3 regions of the Paenibacillus sp. sgz302190 genome follow, and region 2 is predicted to be linked to each of the others. Evidence: riboswitches for the same ligand, from Rfam matches in the RefSeq annotation. Region 2 holds a riboswitch; each other region holds the start of a gene.
The links. Region 2 has a riboswitch for ZMP and ZTP ahead of AC6RNO_RS10020 (tetrahydrofolate dehydrogenase/cyclohydrolase catalytic domain-containing protein). Riboswitches for the same ligand answer to the same signal wherever they lie in the genome.
Positions count from the first base shown of each region.

Region 1: linked by a shared signal. The riboswitch ahead of rpiB (ribose 5-phosphate isomerase B) and the one ahead of AC6RNO_RS10020 (tetrahydrofolate dehydrogenase/cyclohydrolase catalytic domain-containing protein) in region 2 are both predicted to bind ZMP and ZTP.
Region 3: linked by a shared signal. The riboswitch ahead of AC6RNO_RS29480 (DJ-1/PfpI family protein) and the one ahead of AC6RNO_RS10020 (tetrahydrofolate dehydrogenase/cyclohydrolase catalytic domain-containing protein) in region 2 are both predicted to bind ZMP and ZTP.

Region 1 covers NZ_JBZYAO010000042.1:14,111-20,142, forward strand. The annotation lists gene spoIIR (stage II sporulation protein R) at 1-254, shown strand, start outside; gene AC6RNO_RS30720 (L-threonylcarbamoyladenylate synthase) at 345-1,430, shown strand; gene AC6RNO_RS30725 (manganese efflux pump MntP) at 1,495-2,055, shown strand; gene AC6RNO_RS30730 (arsenate reductase/protein-tyrosine-phosphatase family protein) at 2,080-2,685, shown strand; ZMP/ZTP riboswitch at 2,814-2,894, shown strand; gene rpiB (ribose 5-phosphate isomerase B) at 2,995-3,453, shown strand; gene AC6RNO_RS30740 (TIGR01440 family protein) at 3,472-4,077, shown strand; gene glyA (serine hydroxymethyltransferase) at 4,130-5,383, shown strand; gene AC6RNO_RS30750 (hypothetical protein) at 5,502-6,032, opposite strand, start outside.
Region 2 covers NZ_JBZYAO010000006.1:186,982-193,013, reverse strand. The annotation lists gene AC6RNO_RS10030 (ATP-binding protein) at 1-1,946, shown strand, start outside; gene AC6RNO_RS10025 (cyclodeaminase/cyclohydrolase family protein) at 2,071-2,694, opposite strand; gene AC6RNO_RS10020 (tetrahydrofolate dehydrogenase/cyclohydrolase catalytic domain-containing protein) at 2,681-3,550, opposite strand; ZMP/ZTP riboswitch at 3,619-3,696, opposite strand; gene AC6RNO_RS10015 (pectinesterase family protein) at 3,760-4,692, opposite strand; gene AC6RNO_RS10010 (acetylxylan esterase) at 4,717-5,742, opposite strand; gene AC6RNO_RS10005 (helix-turn-helix domain-containing protein) at 5,863-6,032, shown strand, end outside.
Region 3 covers NZ_JBZYAO010000038.1:27,239-33,270, forward strand. The annotation lists gene AC6RNO_RS29475 (MFS transporter) at 1-509, opposite strand, end outside; gene AC6RNO_RS29480 (DJ-1/PfpI family protein) at 1,347-1,934, opposite strand; ZMP/ZTP riboswitch at 1,985-2,064, opposite strand; gene AC6RNO_RS29485 (LysR substrate-binding domain-containing protein) at 2,115-3,029, opposite strand; gene mdcA (malonate decarboxylase subunit alpha) at 3,192-4,850, shown strand; gene AC6RNO_RS29495 (triphosphoribosyl-dephospho-CoA synthase) at 4,854-5,762, shown strand; gene AC6RNO_RS29500 (malonate decarboxylase subunit delta) at 5,779-6,032, shown strand, end outside.

The DNA of each region.
Region 1 (6,032 bases), on a different contig from region 2:
TGTCGGGAGAAGCGGTGGCGACTACGGCCGAGGTTGTGGCCAAGACGGAGCCCGCGGATGCGAAGGCCGCTTCCGGCAAAGAGGCGCCGTCCGCCAAAGCTGCCGATAAAAGCCAGGCCGCCGGCAAACCGGCGGTAAAGGCCGGTGCGGGCGATACACCTGACGGTAAGTCGGCTTCGGCCGGAGAACAGAAACCGGAAGTTAAATTTTTCTTATGGGAAATGCTCAAAAAAGCGGCATCCTGGTTTGGCTGATCAAGTGATCAAGCTGATCCCGGCTGATCGGAAGTTGCGGCGAAATCTTATGCCGATGCCGGAAAATGGGCGGAACAACACGCAGTAAGGATGGAACTTAATGTGACTATATATTGGAAATTGGATGCGGACGGCGGGCCGCGGGAGGAACAGGCCGCGATTGCCGAAGCCGCACGGCTGCTTAGAGACGGCGACACCGTAGCTTTTCCGACGGAAACGGTGTACGGGCTTGGCGCGGATGCTACGAGCTCGGAAGCGGTGGCGCGTATTTTCCAAGCCAAAGGCCGCCCGTCGGATAATCCGTTGATCGTTCATATTGCAGATATCCGGCAGTTGGATAACCTCGTAGCGGATTCAGCCGTCACCTACGGGCACCGGTTGTTGATGGAGGCATTTTGGCCGGGACCGCTAACGATCGTGCTGCCTGTGGAAGCGGGCGGCATTTCGCCGCTTGTGACGGCGGGACTTGCTACGGTGGGCGTGCGGATTCCCGACCATCCCGTCGCGCTGCGTCTGCTCCGGGAAGCCGGGTGCCCTGTTGCGGCTCCTAGCGCAAACAGCTCGGGCAGACCGAGCCCTACCGCCGCATCCCACGTCAAGGAGGATCTGGACGGCCGGATCGGCGGCTTGCTGGATGGTGGGCCTACGGGAGTCGGGGTGGAATCGACGGTTATCGAGATCGTCGATAACGAACTGTACATTCTTCGTCCGGGGGGCGTGACGGCGGAACAGCTGCGGGCGGTTCTGCCGGATGTGCAAGTGCACGAACCGGCGAAGGAAGCATGGAGCGAAGAAGCGGAAGCGCCGCGTTCGCCGGGGATGAAATACACGCATTACGCTCCGAAGGGCCGTATGCAAATTGTTCAAGGGGCCGCACCGGATGATGTGGCGGCCTGGATTCAGCGCGATATCGATGCTGCCCGGGAGCGGGGAGAGTCGACAGGCGTCCTCACCTATGAGGAAAATGCGGGAAAGTATCGCGCCGATCTCGTAATTGCCTGCGGCAGCTTGTCTCGCCCAGAGACGGTCGCCCGGGAGCTTTACGCCGCTTTGCGGCGTTTTGACGAAGAGGGCATTGGTTATATTAATGCCGAGGCTTGTCCGGAGGACGGCATCGGCCAGGCGATTATGAATCGTCTGCGCAAAGCGGCCGGTCATCGGCTTGTTCGAGTATAGCTGGCATGATTCCCGGTTTGTCCGCATATCTTGGGAAAGAAACCGTGGACAGGGGGACTGCAGCATGCTCGCATCATCCTTTGCACTTGGGCAGCTACTTACCATCATCATTATGGCGATTGCATTAGGACTAGATGCTTTTTCCCTGGGGATAGGGATCGGTATGAGGGGCGTCCGCTTGCTCGACATTCTCAAAATCAGCGTCGTTATCGGCATTTTCCATATTATTATGCCTTTAATGGGGATGTTCATGGGGCACTACGTCAGCTCTCTTCTGGGACATGTCGCTACTGCTGCGGGGGGCTGCCTGCTGGCTTTGCTGGGGTGCCATATGATATACAGCTCGCTTCGCGGCGGGGAAGCCGTCTCTTTCGACCACCGTACTTTGTGGGGGCTTATTATTTTCGCGCTCAGCGTAAGTATAGACTCTTTCTCGGTGGGGGTATCGCTGGGAATGTTCGCTACGGATATCGTGCTGACGGTGCTTGTATTCGGCGCCTTCGGAGCGCTGATGTCGATTGGCGGCCTGCTCGTAGGCAGACGCGTCGGACACTGGGTCGGCGAGTACGGCGAGGCGTTTGGCGGGTTGATTTTGCTCGCATTTGGGATCAAATTTTTGCTGTGATACAATAAAGGGGAGGAGGGGATCATGTTGCGAATACTTTTTGTCTGTACGGGAAATACGTGCCGCAGTCCATTGGCCGAGGGCTTGCTGCGGGTCAAGGTGCAAAAAGAAGGGCTAGCGGCCGAGGTCCGTTCCGCCGGCGTATCCGCTGTTACGGGAGGGGCCATTTCTCACAACAGCGACGCGATTTTGAAAGAAGCGGGTTTCCGGGACAAGATCAGCTCTCTTTTTATTGGGCAGGCCGAGGTGCAGTGGGCGGATTTGATTTTGACGATGACGGTCGGCCACAAGCGTTCGGTTGTTCAGCGTTTTCCGGATGCCGTAGATAAAATTTATACGCTCAAGGAGTACGTGGAGGATAGCCCGGACGTGCTGCGCGCGCTGGAGGAGCGGGAACGGCTTACAGCCGAGATTCAGCTCAAACAAGCGCTGGCTCAGACGGTTTCATCCGAGGAAAGAAGCCGGTATTTGCAGCTGGAAAGAAGCATTCCCGATTACGATATTTCCGACCCGTTCGGCGGTTCCATAGACATTTACCGGGCAACGGCCGAGGAAATCGGACAATGTCTGGATAAGCTGGTGCAAAAGCTGCGCGAGCGGCAGAACGGATCGAATTTGCTGGGCCCTTAGGACTGATTCCCAGAAAAGCGGGTTTGGAGCGGATCCGGCGGAATCGGCTTGCCTTGCCTGCGCGAACCCGCCCCGCGGATATCACCTTTACAGGCACGTCGGAATGCGATAAAATAGATGTATTGATTGAGACTCGATGTAACTGGCGACGAGTGGGGTTAACCACAATGGAGCATCGGGTTATACGGCCGGTCGCCTGGGCAAAAGAGCAACGCGCGTACTTTCGCGTGTCCTGCTCTTTTTTTCGTTTTCCGGTGGGTAATGGGCTATAATAGGAAGGACAAATGAATTTTAAAGGAGCGTTTACCGATGAAAATTGCATTGGGTGCGGATCATGCAGGGTATCGTTTGAAAGATGTCATCATTCCTTTTATCGAATCATTAGGCCACCAGGTTTTGGATCTCGGCTGCAGCTGCGCGGATTCCGTCGATTACCCGGATTATGCGCTGGAAGTATGCGAGAAAGTAGTTGCCGGGGAAGTGGATAAAGGCATCCTGATTTGCGGGACAGGCATCGGCATGTCGATTGCCGCCAACAAAGTTCCCGGAATCCGCTGCGCGCTCGTTCACGATCTGTTCTCCGCCAAAGCGACCCGCGAGCATAACGATACGAACGTATTGGCTATGGGCGAGCGCGTCATCGGGCCTGGCGTTGCCGAAGAAATCGTGAAAATTTGGCTGGAAACGGAATTTTCGCAAGGCGTTCGCCACCAGAACCGCATCGGTAAAGTTCAAAAGATCGAAGAGCGCTTCGCGCTTCATCCGTAAGCCGCGGGAGGGAATCCGATGACTGATTCCATTCTGCCTACGATTGCTGAAGCCGTTGAAGCCAATCTGCGTGAGCTGGTTCAGGCGGGGGGGTTGAAGCCCGGACAGCTGCTTGTCATCGGCACCAGCACGAGCGAAATACTCGGGCATCGCATCGGCACATCCGGGACGCTGGACGCGGCGGAGCCGATCTTTCAAGCGGCCGGGCGCGTGTGCCGGGAATTCGGGCTGCACGCGGCATTTCAATGCTGCGAGCATCTGAACCGCGCGCTCGTGCTGGAGGAAGACGTGCTCGCGCTGTATCCCCGTCTGGAGCCGGTGTCCGTCATTCCGGTGCCGAAAGCCGGGGGCGCGATGGCGTCCTATGCGTACCGCCATTTTGCCCGGCCCGTAGTCGTCGAGACGATTGAGGCTCACGCCGGGATCGATATCGGCAGCACGCTCATCGGCATGCACCTTCGCCGTGTCGCGGTGCCGGTTCGTCCGCCGGTGCGGAATATCGGCCACGCCTATGTGACTATGGCTTACACGCGGCCGAAGTTGATCGGCGGCATGCGGGCTGTGTACTCGGAGGAGACAGCCGAACAACAGTACGCTGCCGCGTCTCCGAAAGCGGATTGTTAGTTTCGCTGCGTTTGTACGTTTAAATACAAAGAAGACCAGGGAGGAACTGAACATGTCTACTAACTTTTTAAGCAAGCAAGATCCGAAAATCGCAGAAGCGATGAACTTGGAACTGGGCCGTCAACGCGACAAAATCGAGCTTATCGCATCCGAAAACATCGTCAGCGAAGCCGTTATGGAAGCTATGGGTACGGTTCTGACGAACAAATACGCGGAAGGCTATCCGGGCAAAAGATACTACGGCGGCTGTGAATACGTCGATATCGTGGAAGATATCGCGCGCGACCGCGCCAAAGAGCTGTTTGGCGCCGAGCATGCGAACGTACAGCCTCATTCAGGCGCGCAAGCGAACATGGCCGTTTATTTGGCCGCATTGAGTCATGGAGACACTGTTCTCGGCATGAACCTGGCACATGGCGGTCATTTGACGCACGGCAGCCCGGTGAACGCTTCCGGCATTTTGTACAATTTCGTCGCTTACGGCGTCAGCGAAAAAGACGGCCGCATCGATTACGACGAAGTCCGCAAAGCGGCATTCAAGCATAAGCCACGCATGCTCGTTGCCGGCGCGAGCGCATATTCGCGCATTATCGATTTTGAAGCGCTGGCTTCCATCGCGAACGACGTAGGCGCATTGTTCTTCGTAGACATGGCGCACATCGCCGGTCTGATTGCCGCAGGCTTGCATCCGAATCCGGTGCCGCACGCCCATTTCGTAACGACTACGACGCACAAAACGCTTCGCGGTCCCCGCGGCGGCATGATATTGACCCGCAAGTCGTGGGCGGCCGCCATTGACAAAGCCGTATTCCCGGGCACCCAGGGCGGACCTTTGATGCACACGATCGCGGCAAAAGCCGTATCTTTCGGCGAAGCGCTGCAGCCTGAATTCAAAACTTACGCGCAAAACGTCATCAACAACGCGAAAACGCTGGCCGAAGCTCTGCAAGCGGAAGGCATCGAGCTCGTTTCCGGCGGAACCGACAACCATTTGATGCTGATCGATCTGCGCAGCCTGAACATTACCGGTAAAGACGCGGAGCATGTTTTGGACGAAATCGGCATTACGGCGAACAAAAATGCCATTCCTTTCGATCCGACAAGCCCGTTCATCACAAGCGGCATCCGCGTTGGCACGCCTGCGGCGACTTCCCGCGGCATGGGCGAAGAAGCGATGAAAACGATCGCGAAAGTCATCGCGCTTACGCTTAAAAATCCTAAAGACGAAGCGACGCTCGAACAAGCTCGCGGCATCGTGAAGGATTTGACGGCGCAATATCCGCTTTATCCAGGTTTGAGCTATTAATTGATTTTGATCTGCAACGACCGACTCCGGATGATGCCGGGGTCGGTTTTTTTAAGTTTACGGGGGCGGAGTGCTCCGCAAAACCTGCCCAAACCCTCAGGACGCCGTAGAAGTCACCCTAAAGAATGAAAATAATCGGGTCTACTTGCTCTTTGATGATGCCCGGAAACCTGCACGCCAGAGCCGGTCGCACAATCTGCTTGTTAGTATGAGGAAAACCTGCAAAAGTACAGTTTTTGCTCGGTAGAAACGCCGGTGACGAAAAATTCCTGCAATTGTGCAGGCTTTTCGCCGCGAACAGGGGCTCTGGTTCATTTTTATCGAAAATTCCTGCACTTTCGCAGGCTTTTCGCCAAAACGAACCATTTATGCGGAAAAAACCTGCATTTTTGCAGGCATTTTCTCTGCCAAGCCGCCTTGTGCCCTCCACTCCAGCACCGCAACCGGTGGAGGGAGTAACGCGGCCCACGCCAGCACCGCAACCCGAACCGGAAGCTCGGCGGGGGACGAATTGCCTGTTTTCTTTTATTAAATTTGTGAAATGTTCCAATGGTTTTTCAGAAGATAAGTTGGATAACATATGATATAATAGACAAGATTTGCGTAATTGTCGATATACGCGCTTACAAAGCAGGTTTTGCCGTGCAAA
Region 2 (6,032 bases):
TGGGTGTTATGCTCTTTAGAAAAATGAACCGTTCCCAATCAGCGAGGCTACTCGCGGCTGTTTTTCTAACCATTTCCATCATTTATATAAGCCTGGGTGCTTCCGTGCGGGGAGACGTCATAGGGAAGATAGCAATTACTAGCTTTATGACGGCGTTGCCAATTGTTTTTTTTCATTTTCTGGTAGTCTTTTTTAAGGAAAAAGGAGATTTGAAATTTCCGGAAATAAAGTTCAAATATCTATATTTAATTCCTATTACAGGATTTTTATTTAGACTATTGTCCTTCTATCCTTCCTTGACATATACGATTTATCGTTATAATGGTTCAGTTACCTTGGGCTTTTTCATTATTGGTTTCATTTTCAATATGTGCGTTTTAACTTTCTTGTATGTCAAAGTTAAGAAACAACAATCCTACGTTTCGAGCATCATTAAGAGCGTTTGGTTATCATTGTTGGTTTCATTTTTACCTGTGACATGCCTCTCTTTTCTTCCAAAAGTAATTGTTGGGTATTGGATTATTGATGCTGTGTACACAAGCTGGATTATTTTATTTTTTCCCATCTCTTTTGCATACTTGATTGCTTCCAACCAGTTATATGATTTTGGTAATATTATTCGGCGGATTTTGTTCGCCGGCTTGCTGGCTATCGTTCCGGTCAGCCTGCTTACGGGGTCATATGTATTCTTATTCAGCCAAGTTGTGGATGATAAACAAATTTTATTCATTTTCATTAGTTCCTTGATTATTATTACATGGGTGCTCTACGCGGCGGAATATTGGACAACCCGGTTTGAACCATTTTTATTCCCGAGAAAATACGTCTTGCAAACAGCTTTGAAGAAGATTTCCAAAAACCTTGGAACCATTTCCAGTTTCCGTGAATTGAAAGATATTATACTTGTCGATATCGTGGATACGCTTCAGGTGATGGGGGGAGCCATTGTGTTCCGGTATAAGGACGATACTGAAATCATTAGCGAGGGTGATATAAATACTGCGGAGATTCGGCTGCTTGTCAACTCGTCATCCCCGCTCGATCATCCGCTTTATACTTGCATTGAGATGAATGATCATGAAGAGTATACGAGTTATTTGGTAATGACACGCAAAAAGGCGAATACGCTGCTTGGAAAGGAAGAAATCCAATGGCTGCGCTTGATTACCTCCTATTTGGAGGTTAGCTTGGAGAATGTCCACTTGGTCCGCAAGCTGACCGCGAGGTTGCAGCAATTGGCTTCCCAACTTCCACAGGAGGAAACGGCGCAAGACATTCAATGGTTTCGTAAGATCATGTTCGAATTGCAGGAGGAGGAACGGATTCGGATTGCTGCCGATCTTCATGATACGACGATGCAGGACCTTTTCTTTCTGAAAAGAAAGTTAACCATCCTGTCGGAAAAGTATACTACGCCCGAAGAAGATCGGGAACAGCTCGACAATATGATTAATTTCGTGGAATTGATCAATGCCAGTTTGCGCCAAAGCTGTTTTGAGTTAAATCCCCATTTGCTTAAAGAGATTGGTTTGATTCAAACGCTGACGATGTACATGAAGAAGGAAGCTTTTACCGCTCCTTTTCAACTTGAATTCATTGCTGAGCAGGCTGCTGCCATTGAAGCCAAAGATTTGCCGACGAAACGGCATATTTTCCGAATCGCTCAGGAGCTGCTCAACAATGCGAAAAAGCATTCCCAGGCTTCCAAAGTCACTTTTCTGATAACGGAAGCGCACAATAGCTTTTATTTGATCTATGAGGATGATGGTGTGGGGTTTGAAGACAACAAAGTGCGTCGGAAGGAGATCGACTCATCGGGATTGGGAATCGAACAAATGAGGAGCAGAATCTTGCATGCGGGCGGACAATTGGAGGTCACCACGCAAAAAGGGTTCGGAACGAAATTCATCATTACGATACCAAACGAGGAGGCTATTTCTGCGTGAATCAAAGATCAAGCAGCATCGGCGATTTCCTCCTTGACCTGACATAACACAAAGAGTTACCCCCGGGCGCTTCATCCCGCTCAGGGGTAACTCTTTTTCTCTGCCATACGGCCGCCTGGCTTGCCTAACTCATTCTTTCCCTTACTTTCCGCAAAGCGTTCAGCTTCAACTGCCCGGCTTTGTCCAGCAGTTCCAGGCCCTCGGCCCGATAAACCTGCTCGAGCCCGGTTTGCATGCTGCCCAGATTGATTTCTGCCGTAATCCAGGCGGATTGAATGGCCGCTTCCAGCATAATGAGGGCAATGCCGAGGTCGGATATGACATTTTTGTTTGCCAGATGAATGATCTCGTCCAAGGCAACCATCATGTCATAGCTCCGTCTCAAAAGAGCGAGCGGCACAGCGGCGGCCTGGGCCGCGGCATCCTGCACGGCAAGCGAGCGTGCTTCCTTCTCGGCGCCGGTCCCTTTGGGCAGCGCGAGTGCCGCCATGAATCCGTGAAATGCGTCCATGTCTTGTTCCAGCAGAGTTTCGAACTCGGCTATCGCCGATTTCATCCGCTCCACGGCCGCCGTCATCGATTCCCGGACCGCTTCATATTTGGGTCCTGCCGTAAGATTGGCTACCATGGACCCCATGGAAGCGCCCAAAGCCGCGGACAGCGCCGCAACGCTGCCACCGCCCGGCACAGGCGAGCTTGAGCCTGCTTCCTCCAGAAATTGGCGAATCTTCCGGTCAAAAACTTTCATTTGCATCCCCCCGCCCGATGGACTGCAGTTCCATTGCTTTTAATAAATTTTCGAACAAAATGACGGTCGTCAGCGTGCCTACTCCGCCCGGAACCGGTGTCGCGGCTTTCACCGCTTCCCAAATGCCGGGGCTGGCGTCGCCTGCAATTCCAGCCTCCGTTTCATTGATTCCCGCATCGATGACGACCAATTCGTCATGCACCATGCCCGGGGTCACCAGGCCTGCTTTGCCTGCGGCCGTAATCAAAATGTCGGCTTGAGCGATATGGCCGGATAAATTCGCGGTATAGGAATGACAGACGGTTACGGTGGCATTTTCGCGTAGCAGCAGCTGCATCAGCGGCCGCCCTACCGTTTCTCCCCGCCCGATCAGAACGACATGCGCCCCCTGAAGCCGGTATCCGTAATGTTTCAAAATGCGGATGCACGACTGGGGCGTCGCCGGGTACAACCCGCTTTCTCCCGTCATGCACGCCAATTTGTTCGCCGAAGATATGCCGTCGACATCTTTGGCCGGAGCGATGGCATCGGACAGCTTTTGCACGCGGATGTGCCCGGGAACGGGGAGCTCGAGCATGATTCCGTGCACGGCCGGGTCCCCGTTTAACCGCTCGATCTCCTCAAGAAGGCGCTGTTCGCTCACTTGCGCCTCAAATTCCATCAAATGAAAGGCAACCCCGAGTTTGGCAGCCAGCTTTTCCTTTGCTTTGGCGTAGTACGCGGAAGCCGGATCGCCCTGCACCAAAATGGCGGCTATCGCCGGTTGAACGCCCCGCTCCTTCCAGTTGCCGACTTCGGCGGCGATAGAGTGCGAGATTTGATCGGCTAACGGCTTCGATTTAAGCAGCAAACCCATTTACGTTCGTTCCCCTCTCCATAATCGGATGAACATGCAAAAAAAGTACTTGGTCCATTGCTCACCAAATACTTTGCCCAGGCGTACGGCTATAAGCCATGTGCTCCCTCGTGGTTGCCCACGTTACGCCAGTCACACATGACGATTACTGCTACGTACAGTTTATCACACGGATTCGCGTTCCGCATAGACGGCCGCGCGAGAATGTTTCACGCCCGCCTTGCAGCGCCTTCTCCGCTCTCCGTCGGGTCCCAGCCGTCATGGCCGGCCAGAACGCTCCGTGCATCAAGCTGCAGCGCTTCCGCTTCCGTTAAAGCCTTCGCCCAGCCGGCGCGGCCGGCGGCATCGCGCGCACCGGGGCCGGTGCTGCCGTACTCCGTATAGCGGGCCGTGCTTTCATTGTCGGGATTGTCCCAATTGTCCCAACCCGCCGAATAGATGTGCGGCCCCATCCATGTGTTGATAAACGCGGTATGCGCCCACGCTCTCCAGGGCCTGCCGAGGTAGACCGACTCTTCCTCCTGCGCTCCGGTCAGACGGCAGTTCAAAAAGACGTAGCCGAACTCCGCGCCCCGCGGCGTCGAAGCGGCCGTGATATAGCCTCCGCGCAAACTGCGGATTTCACACGATTCGAAACATGCCGCAGCCGATCCGAAAATAAAGTCGACATGCCCTTCGATATAGCAACCGGCAAAATAATGCCGCCCCCGGCTCGTATACAAAGTGTCCTGATTGCCGAGCAGCCTGACGCTGCGGTAAACCTGACGGTCGCCGGAAGCGTACAAAGCAACGGCCTGCGCGATTTCCGGGCCATAGCCCGCGGTGTTTTGCACCGTCAAATTTTCCATGCGAAAATCGTCGGCCTCCACCTTCAAAACGGCGGTGCGGAACGTTCCTATTTCTTTGCCGTCCGGCCCCGTCATCCTGGCGTAATCGCCGTAAGCGATAATCGTCCCTTCGCGGCTCTCGCCGATCAGTGCGATGTCCGGCTTATTGTCGGGAATGAGCAATTTTTCGCGATAAGTTCCATTTTTGACATAGATCGTAACAGGCTCCAGAGGAAGCACGCGGACGGCGTCTATCGCCTCCTGAATGCCGGTGAAGTCCCCGCTGCCGTCTTGCGAAACCGTGATATGTCTCATAAAAAAGGTTTGTCTCCTCTCCGCTCAGGAAAGCTGCGCCTTCAGCCAGTCGAATGATGTTCTTCCGGAAATTTCATGCTTGCCCGGGAATATGTCGGCAGCGAGCCGGTCCTCCGCTCCAAGACTGCGGTAAATCCGGGTCAGCCGCACAATGGCTTCTTCCGTCGTTCCAACCGGAAATACCCGGTCCTGATCCCCGGACTCGATAAACAAAGGCCTCGGAGCGATCAACCCGAGCAATTCCGGCTGCTCGGCAATCCGCAGGATGCCGGGAATATAGTTGTCGATGCAGTGCGGCCGATCCAAAATGCTCCCCAGGTACGTATTCGCATATCCGCAAATTACGGCGGCGCGGATGCGCTCATCCAAAGCAGCGGTCAAAGATGCGACCAGGCCGCCGCCGGAAAAGCCGATGACCCCGATCCGCTCCGGGTCGACTTCCTCCCGCGCGGCCAAATAGTCGAGCGCGCGCGTCGCTTCGAATGCGCGGAATCCGGCGATGGTCATCCCGCACATGAGCAGCTGCAGCGCAATCGGCAGGCAGCTGGAATCTTTGGCCGACGGATCGGCCTCCACGCCGGCCTGCAATCTCCGGTCCCCGAAGCCGATGATTTCGGGGACGAGCACGAACAGCCCCCGGCGGGCCAGCCGGACGGCGAACTTGTTGTGAATCCCGGGATCGTCAGCGAAGCTGCCGTCGGGATTCATGCCGAGCGCGGCCCGATGGCCCGGGCCGTGTCCGTGGCAGGCAAGCACCGCCGGCAGCTTGCCGCCCCCGCCTGACGGATACAGCGCATACGCCGGTATCCGCAGCCCTTCGTACGTCGAGTAAGCGAGCTTCTCGACGGTAAGTCCTTCATGCTCGAACGTGTCGAGCAGTTCGGGCTCCAGCGCCGCCCGGCGCTCGGGCCAGGCCCCCAGCGCATCGGCGAGCCGGCGCCTGAGCTCCTCGCGCCCGGCCCCGTCGGGCATAGTCCCGCCGGCGCGGTCCAGGCTGTTTTCCACCGTTTGCGCATAAAGCTTTGCCAAAAAATCGTCAGGGCTCCACATTCCGCAGCCATCTCCTTTATCCAAGGCCGGATTCGGCCTTCCGCTTTTCGATTTCGCGCCTTCCGCTTTCAAAATATGCTAAAATTTGCATATACGCTTCCTGCAAAGAGAGGGACTTCCATGAGCAGCCGGACCGAACCGAAATACCATATCGGCGATTCATCCTTTGCCATTCAGCAGCTGCAGCGCAAAGGCTATTTCGCCATGCCCCGCCCTCATGCTCATCCGTTTTACGAATTATATTACTTGTTGGACGGCCAGCGCGTCTATTTTATAAACGGCAAAGTATA
Region 3 (6,032 bases), on a different contig from region 2:
CCCGACTTGTCCGTCCAGAAGCCGATAAAATAAGCGAGCGGAATCATCAGCGCCCCCATCGCGACGCGAACGTAGCCCATCAGCCTGCCCCGCAAATCCGGCTGGTACATGCGCGTCACCAGCGCAGCGTAAGCCGGCGCCTGTATGCCCATTAAAAGCTGAAAGACGATGGCGGTCACCACATACACTGTCGGATGCCCGAAAAAAGCCGGAAACAACAGAAGCAGCCTCCCGATCAAACTCGGAAGGATGACAAACGGCTTGGGGCTCGACTGCTCGATCCGCGACGCCCAAATCGGCGAAAACAGCAGGCCGATCGCCGGAGCGGCAGCCAAAATGCCGACCTCCAGGTTGGTCGCCCCTTGCCGGATCGCAATCGGAATATAAAACTGATTGAAAACGACATTAAAGAGACTGAATAAAGTGCCGGCGCCGAAATCGCAGTAAAAGTTGTATTTCGTCTCCGGGGTCATGTGCAAGCCTAATTTTTGAAGCACGCTGTTAGCCATCGTTAGCCAGTCTCTCCTCCGCTTGAGAGCGAATATTTCGATATGTTGTTGCCATGCCATCTATTATAGCCTATAAAGCGGAAAATTTGTTTAGCGTTTTCAAAATAAAAAAACCACCCCGCGGGTGGTGAGGGAAGCCTCCGTGCCGCTGGGCGGCGCAAAAGCGCAAGGCCGGAGCCGGCGGCATATCCTGCCTGGTTGCGCAGGATATGCCTGTAAGAGCCTCCGTGCTGCTGGGCGGCACCCATGATGATAAAAGGCATAAACGCACACGGCCGGAGCCGGCAGTCATCTTGTCTGGCAGCGTAGGGGGAAATTAGTGAAAGTGCTGTGCCGGTAAAGGAACATTTCTGCAAATGTCAGGCTTTTCATCGGATACAGGGGCTCTGACTCGGTTTTACTGAAATTGCCGCACTATCCAGGCTGTCCAGAAACCCACACGTCAGCGCCGACCGCACAATCTGCCTCGTTGCCCGAAGAAAACCTGCAAAAGTGCAGTTTTTGCTCAACGAATGCGCCGTCCACGAAAAATTCCTGCAATTGTGCAGGCTTTTCGCCGCGAACATGAGCCCAGGCCCGTTTCAATCGAAAATTCCTGCACAATCGCAGGCTTTTCTCCAAAATGTACCACTTTTGCAGAAAAAGCCTGCACTTTTGCAGGCTTTCTACTTGCGGAGTCGCCATGCCACCCGCTCCAGATCCTCAGCCAGAACAGAAGAGGCGTGTCCACTTCAGCGCCACAACCCGTGCAGGGGAGGCGCGGATTGTGGAAGATCGGCTGTACCACCTCCGGTTCCTCTAACCTGCCACTTTATCCACAAGCTGATTTTCGGGGGTTTACTGCCACTCCATGATGTTTGCCGTTTCCCGGCGTCTTTCTTCTCCAAGCAGCTTGCTTACAACGTACAAAGACATATCGATCCCCGCAGATACACCGGCGGACAAAATTATTTTTCCGTTATCCACATACCGGACATCTTCCAATATTTGCGACGATTTCGGGGCCGCTTCCCGCAATTCGTCCATTGCCAGACGGTGCGTCGTAAGCTTCAATCCTTCCAATAGGTTCGCTTTGGCTAAAATTAAAGCCCCGGTGCACACCGACAAAACAAGCTCCGCTTGACGCGACGCCTCGCGAATCCAATCGGTAAGCGTCTCGTTATGCATTTCTTTTCGCGCCCCCCGGCCGCCGGGTACGAGCAAAATATCAGGAGGCGGACAATTGCGGATCGTATACCCCGGGGTAACGCTCAAGCCGCCCGATGCGGCAACGGGTCCCTCCTGTTCGGCCACCGTATAGACCCGGAAGTCTTTCCCTCTGCCGCTTCCTGTTGTAAACACTTCGAACGGGCCCGCAAAATCCAGCACTTCAACCCCCTCAAAAATCAATATCGCTACGTTTCTTGCCTGCCGTACCTGCTCCATAGGCTCATCTCCCCTGAAAATAATAAAAAAAGCATCCGGTCAATGACCGAATACTTTGCCCAGGCGTACGGCTTATAAAGGCTGTGCTCCCTCGTGGTACTCCACGTTTACGCCAGTAACACGCCCAAAAATTTCGATGAACTATTCATATCAGAAATTTCAGATAATTACAACCTATTTTCAAAAATCCGCTCTCGTCCCCTGCCGGCCAGCCGGTTCTCTCTGCGCCATCTGTCTGAAATAGTCCGCTGTAAATTCGCGGAATCTTGCCGCAGCTTCGGTGAGATACTTGTCTTTGGACCACGACAGCCAAATCGTGCGTTCGCATCTCGGCTCTTCGATCCGAAGCAGCTCGACGGCCGAGCCGGTCGCTCCTCCCCAGGTCACGGAAGGGATGAAGCCGACGCCTTGTCCGGCCCGAATCAATCCGCGGACCGTCGCAGGGTCGTCGCTTTCGAAAATGATGCGGGGGGCAAATCCCGCCTGCCGGCACAGCGCGTCCGCCGTTTCCCGCAAGTTTTTGCCCGGCCGCAGGCTGACGAACCCCTCGTCCGCCGCTTCGCTCAGCCGGATTTTTCCGCGGCTTTCCAGCCGGTGGCCGCAGGGCACCGCAAGAAAAATTTCCTCCGTAAGCAGCGCTCTGCTCTCCACGCCTTGAATGGGCACGGGCGAAGAGGACAGGCACAGATCGAAATCGGAGCGCATCGCCGCGAGGGAAGCATGCTGCAGCAAGTGAAAGCCGATTTGCGGATGCTTTAGCCGGAAGGAAGCGAGCAAATCCGGCAGCAGGTGCGAGCCGACCAGAACGGCAAGCTCGATGCTGCCGCCGGTCTCCCCCGACATATCCCGAATCTCCCTCTTCCCGTCCTCCAAAGCCGCGATGGCGGTGTCCACTTTTCGGAGGAACGCTTTGCCATATGCGTTCAAACGAATATATTTTCCGGTGCGGTCGAACAGTTTGACATCCAAATCTTTCTCCAGCGCGGAAATCATTTTGCTCAGCGCAGGCTGCGGAATGCGAAGCTCCGCCGCCGCCTTCGTCATATGCTCCAGCCTGGCGACGGTTTGAAAATATTTTAGCTGAAGCAGCTCCATGGCAACCCCTCATCTATTCGATATTGAATATAATTCTTATACATAATTATATATTATCCGATATGTATAGACTACCTGTATACTATTTTCAAAAGGATACACATACAGGAGTCTGTCCGATGTCGGTCAGACTCCTAGTACCCCGAACGAGGAGGATGCGGTATGAATCAAACGATACATGCGCAAGCGGCGCGCTCCTGGACGACGCGGCGCGACGAAAAAGCGCGGAGGCTGCGGCAGGCAAGCCGGCTGATGGAAGGGCGACTGCTGCCGACAGGCAGCATCGTGGAAGCGCTCGAAGCGCTGATTTTGCCTGGCGACAGGGTCGTGCTGGAAGGAAACAATCAGAAGCAAGCCGCGTTTTTGTCCGAAGCGCTTGCCAAAGTCGATCCCGGCAAAATCCACGGCCTGCACATGCTCATATCCAGCATCTCGCGGCGCGAGCACCTCGATATTTTCGAATATGGCATTGCCCGGAAAGTCGATTTTTCCTTTTCGGGGCCGCAGAGCCTGCGCATGTCCCAAATGGTCGAGGACGGCAAGTTGGAAATCGGCGCGATCCATACTTATTTGGAGCTGTACGCCCGCATGTTCGTCGACCTCATTCCCGACGTTGCGCTCGTCGCTGCGGACAAGGCGGACCGGCACGGAAACCTGTACACGGGGCCGAATACGGAAGAGACGCCGGCGATAGTCGAAGCGGCGGCCTTCCGTAACGGGATCGTGATCGTGCAGGTCAACGAGATCGTCGATGAGCTGCCGCGCGTCGATATTCCGGCTTCCTGGGTCGACGTCGTCGTCCCCGCCGACAAGCCTTATCCGCTGGAGGCGTTGTTTACGCGCGATCCTCGGCAAATTACGGACATTCAAATTTTGATGGGCATGCTGGCCATTCGCGGCGTCTACGAACGCCATCAGGTGCAATCCCTGAATCACGGCATCGGCTTCAACACGGCGGCTATCGAACTGCTGCTCCCCACCTACGGCGAATCGCTCGGACTGCGCGGCCGGATATGCCGGCATTGGGCGCTCAACCCGCATCCGACGCTCATTCCGGCGATCGAAAGTGGCTGGGTCGAGAGCGTGCACTGCTTCGGCGGCGAGGTCGGCATGGAGGCGTACGTCGCGGCGCGGCCGGACGTGTTCTTCACCGGCCCCGACGGCAGTCTCCGCTCCAACCGCGCCTACTGCCAGATGGCCGGACAATATGCCGTCGATCTGTTCATCGGCTCCACGCTGCAAATGGATGCGGAAGGCCATTCTTCCACCGTGACGTCGGGCCGGCTGTCCGGTTTCGGGGGCGCCCCTAACATGGGGCACGACCCGCGGGGGCGGAGGCACCCGACGCCCGCCTGGCTCGACATGAAAACGGCGGACCATCCGCTCGTGCGCGGCCGCAAGCTTGTCGTCCAGATGGTCGAAACGTTCCAGCGCGGGGGCATCCCCACTTTCGTCGAATCGCTCGACGCGATCGAAGTCGGCCGGAGCGCCGGCTTGCCGCTTGCGCCGGTCATGATCTACGGCGACGACGTGACGCATGTCGTCACCGAAGAAGGCGTCGCTTATGTGTACAAAGCACGGAACCTGGAGGAACGCAAGCTTGCCATCGCCGCCGTCGCCGGCGTTACTCCGCTCGGGAGAATCCACGATTACGCGCTTAACGATCAGCTGCGTGCGGACGGGCTTGTCGCGTTCCCGGAAGATCTGGGCGTCCGCCGCACCGATGCCAAACGGTCGCTGCTCGCCGCGCGAAGCGTCGAGGAACTGGTCGGCTGGTCCGGAGGCTTGTATGAGCCGCCGGCCAAATTCAGGAGCTGGTAAATGATGAAGCTCACCTGCACCTGTCATTTACCGCAGCCGGCGCCGGCGGAAGCCGATGAGCTTGCCGGGCTGGCCGTCGCCGCGCTCATCGAGGAAGCGGAGCTGACGCCGAAGCCGGGCCTCGTCGACCGCAGCGGCCCGGGCGCCCACGCCGATCTGCACATCGGCTTGATGATCCGCTCCGCGCATTCGCTCCGCGAAGGCTTCGCGCTGATGGCCCGCGCCGCTTGCGGGCAAGCTCCCGGCCAGCCGCTTCGCGAACGGCTGGCGCAGCTCGGGCGCGACGCGGAAGCGCGGATGATGGCCGCCACCGGCGGCATCAACACCCACCGCGGCGCGATCTGGGCGCTCGGCCTGCTGACGGCGGGAGCGGCCATCGCCGGGCGGCGCGCCGCGCCGGAGCGAATCGCCGCCATCGCCGGCGAAATCGCCAAATACCCGGACCGCTTCCATCCCCCGCGCGAATCGAACGGAAGCAGAGTCCGGCAGCGGTTCGGGGCGGCGGGGGCCCGCGGAGAAGCCGAGCAGGCTTTTCCGCATGTTATCGAGGCCGCCTTGCCGGCGCTGCGGGAAGCCCGCAGACGGGGCGTGCCGGAATCTTTGGCCCGCCTGGACGCGCTGCTGGCCGTCATGAGCCGGCTCGACGATACGTGCCTGCTGCACCGGGGCGGCATGGAAGCGCTCCGGGAGGCGCAGCAGGGCGCGCAAAACATCCTCGCTGCGGGCGGAACGTCCGCTCCCGAAGGGTGGTTTCTCTTGCAGAGGCTGGCCGAAACGTGTGTCCGGCTGCGCATATCCCCCGGAGGCAGCGCGGATCTGCTTGCCGCCGCTTTGTTTTTGGACAGTCTGGAGCGGATGGCTTCCGCTCCGGCCGACGGACTGCGGCCCACGGCTGTGCCGCTCAATCACTAACGGAGGTGTACGAAACTTGGAGACGCTGAACTTTCAATATGATGCTGCGCGGAAGCTTGCCGCGCGGGCCCACGTGGGAGCCGTCGGATCGGGAGATTTGGAAATATTGGTAGAGCCTTCCGCCGGCTTGCATGCGCACGTACGGATCCGTACGTCGGTGCAAGGGTTTGAAGAAACGTGGAGAGCCGTGCTCGATAAATTTTTTTATATGCATCCGATTGCGGCGTCCATACAGATTAACGATTACGGCGCAACGCCCGGCGTGGTCTC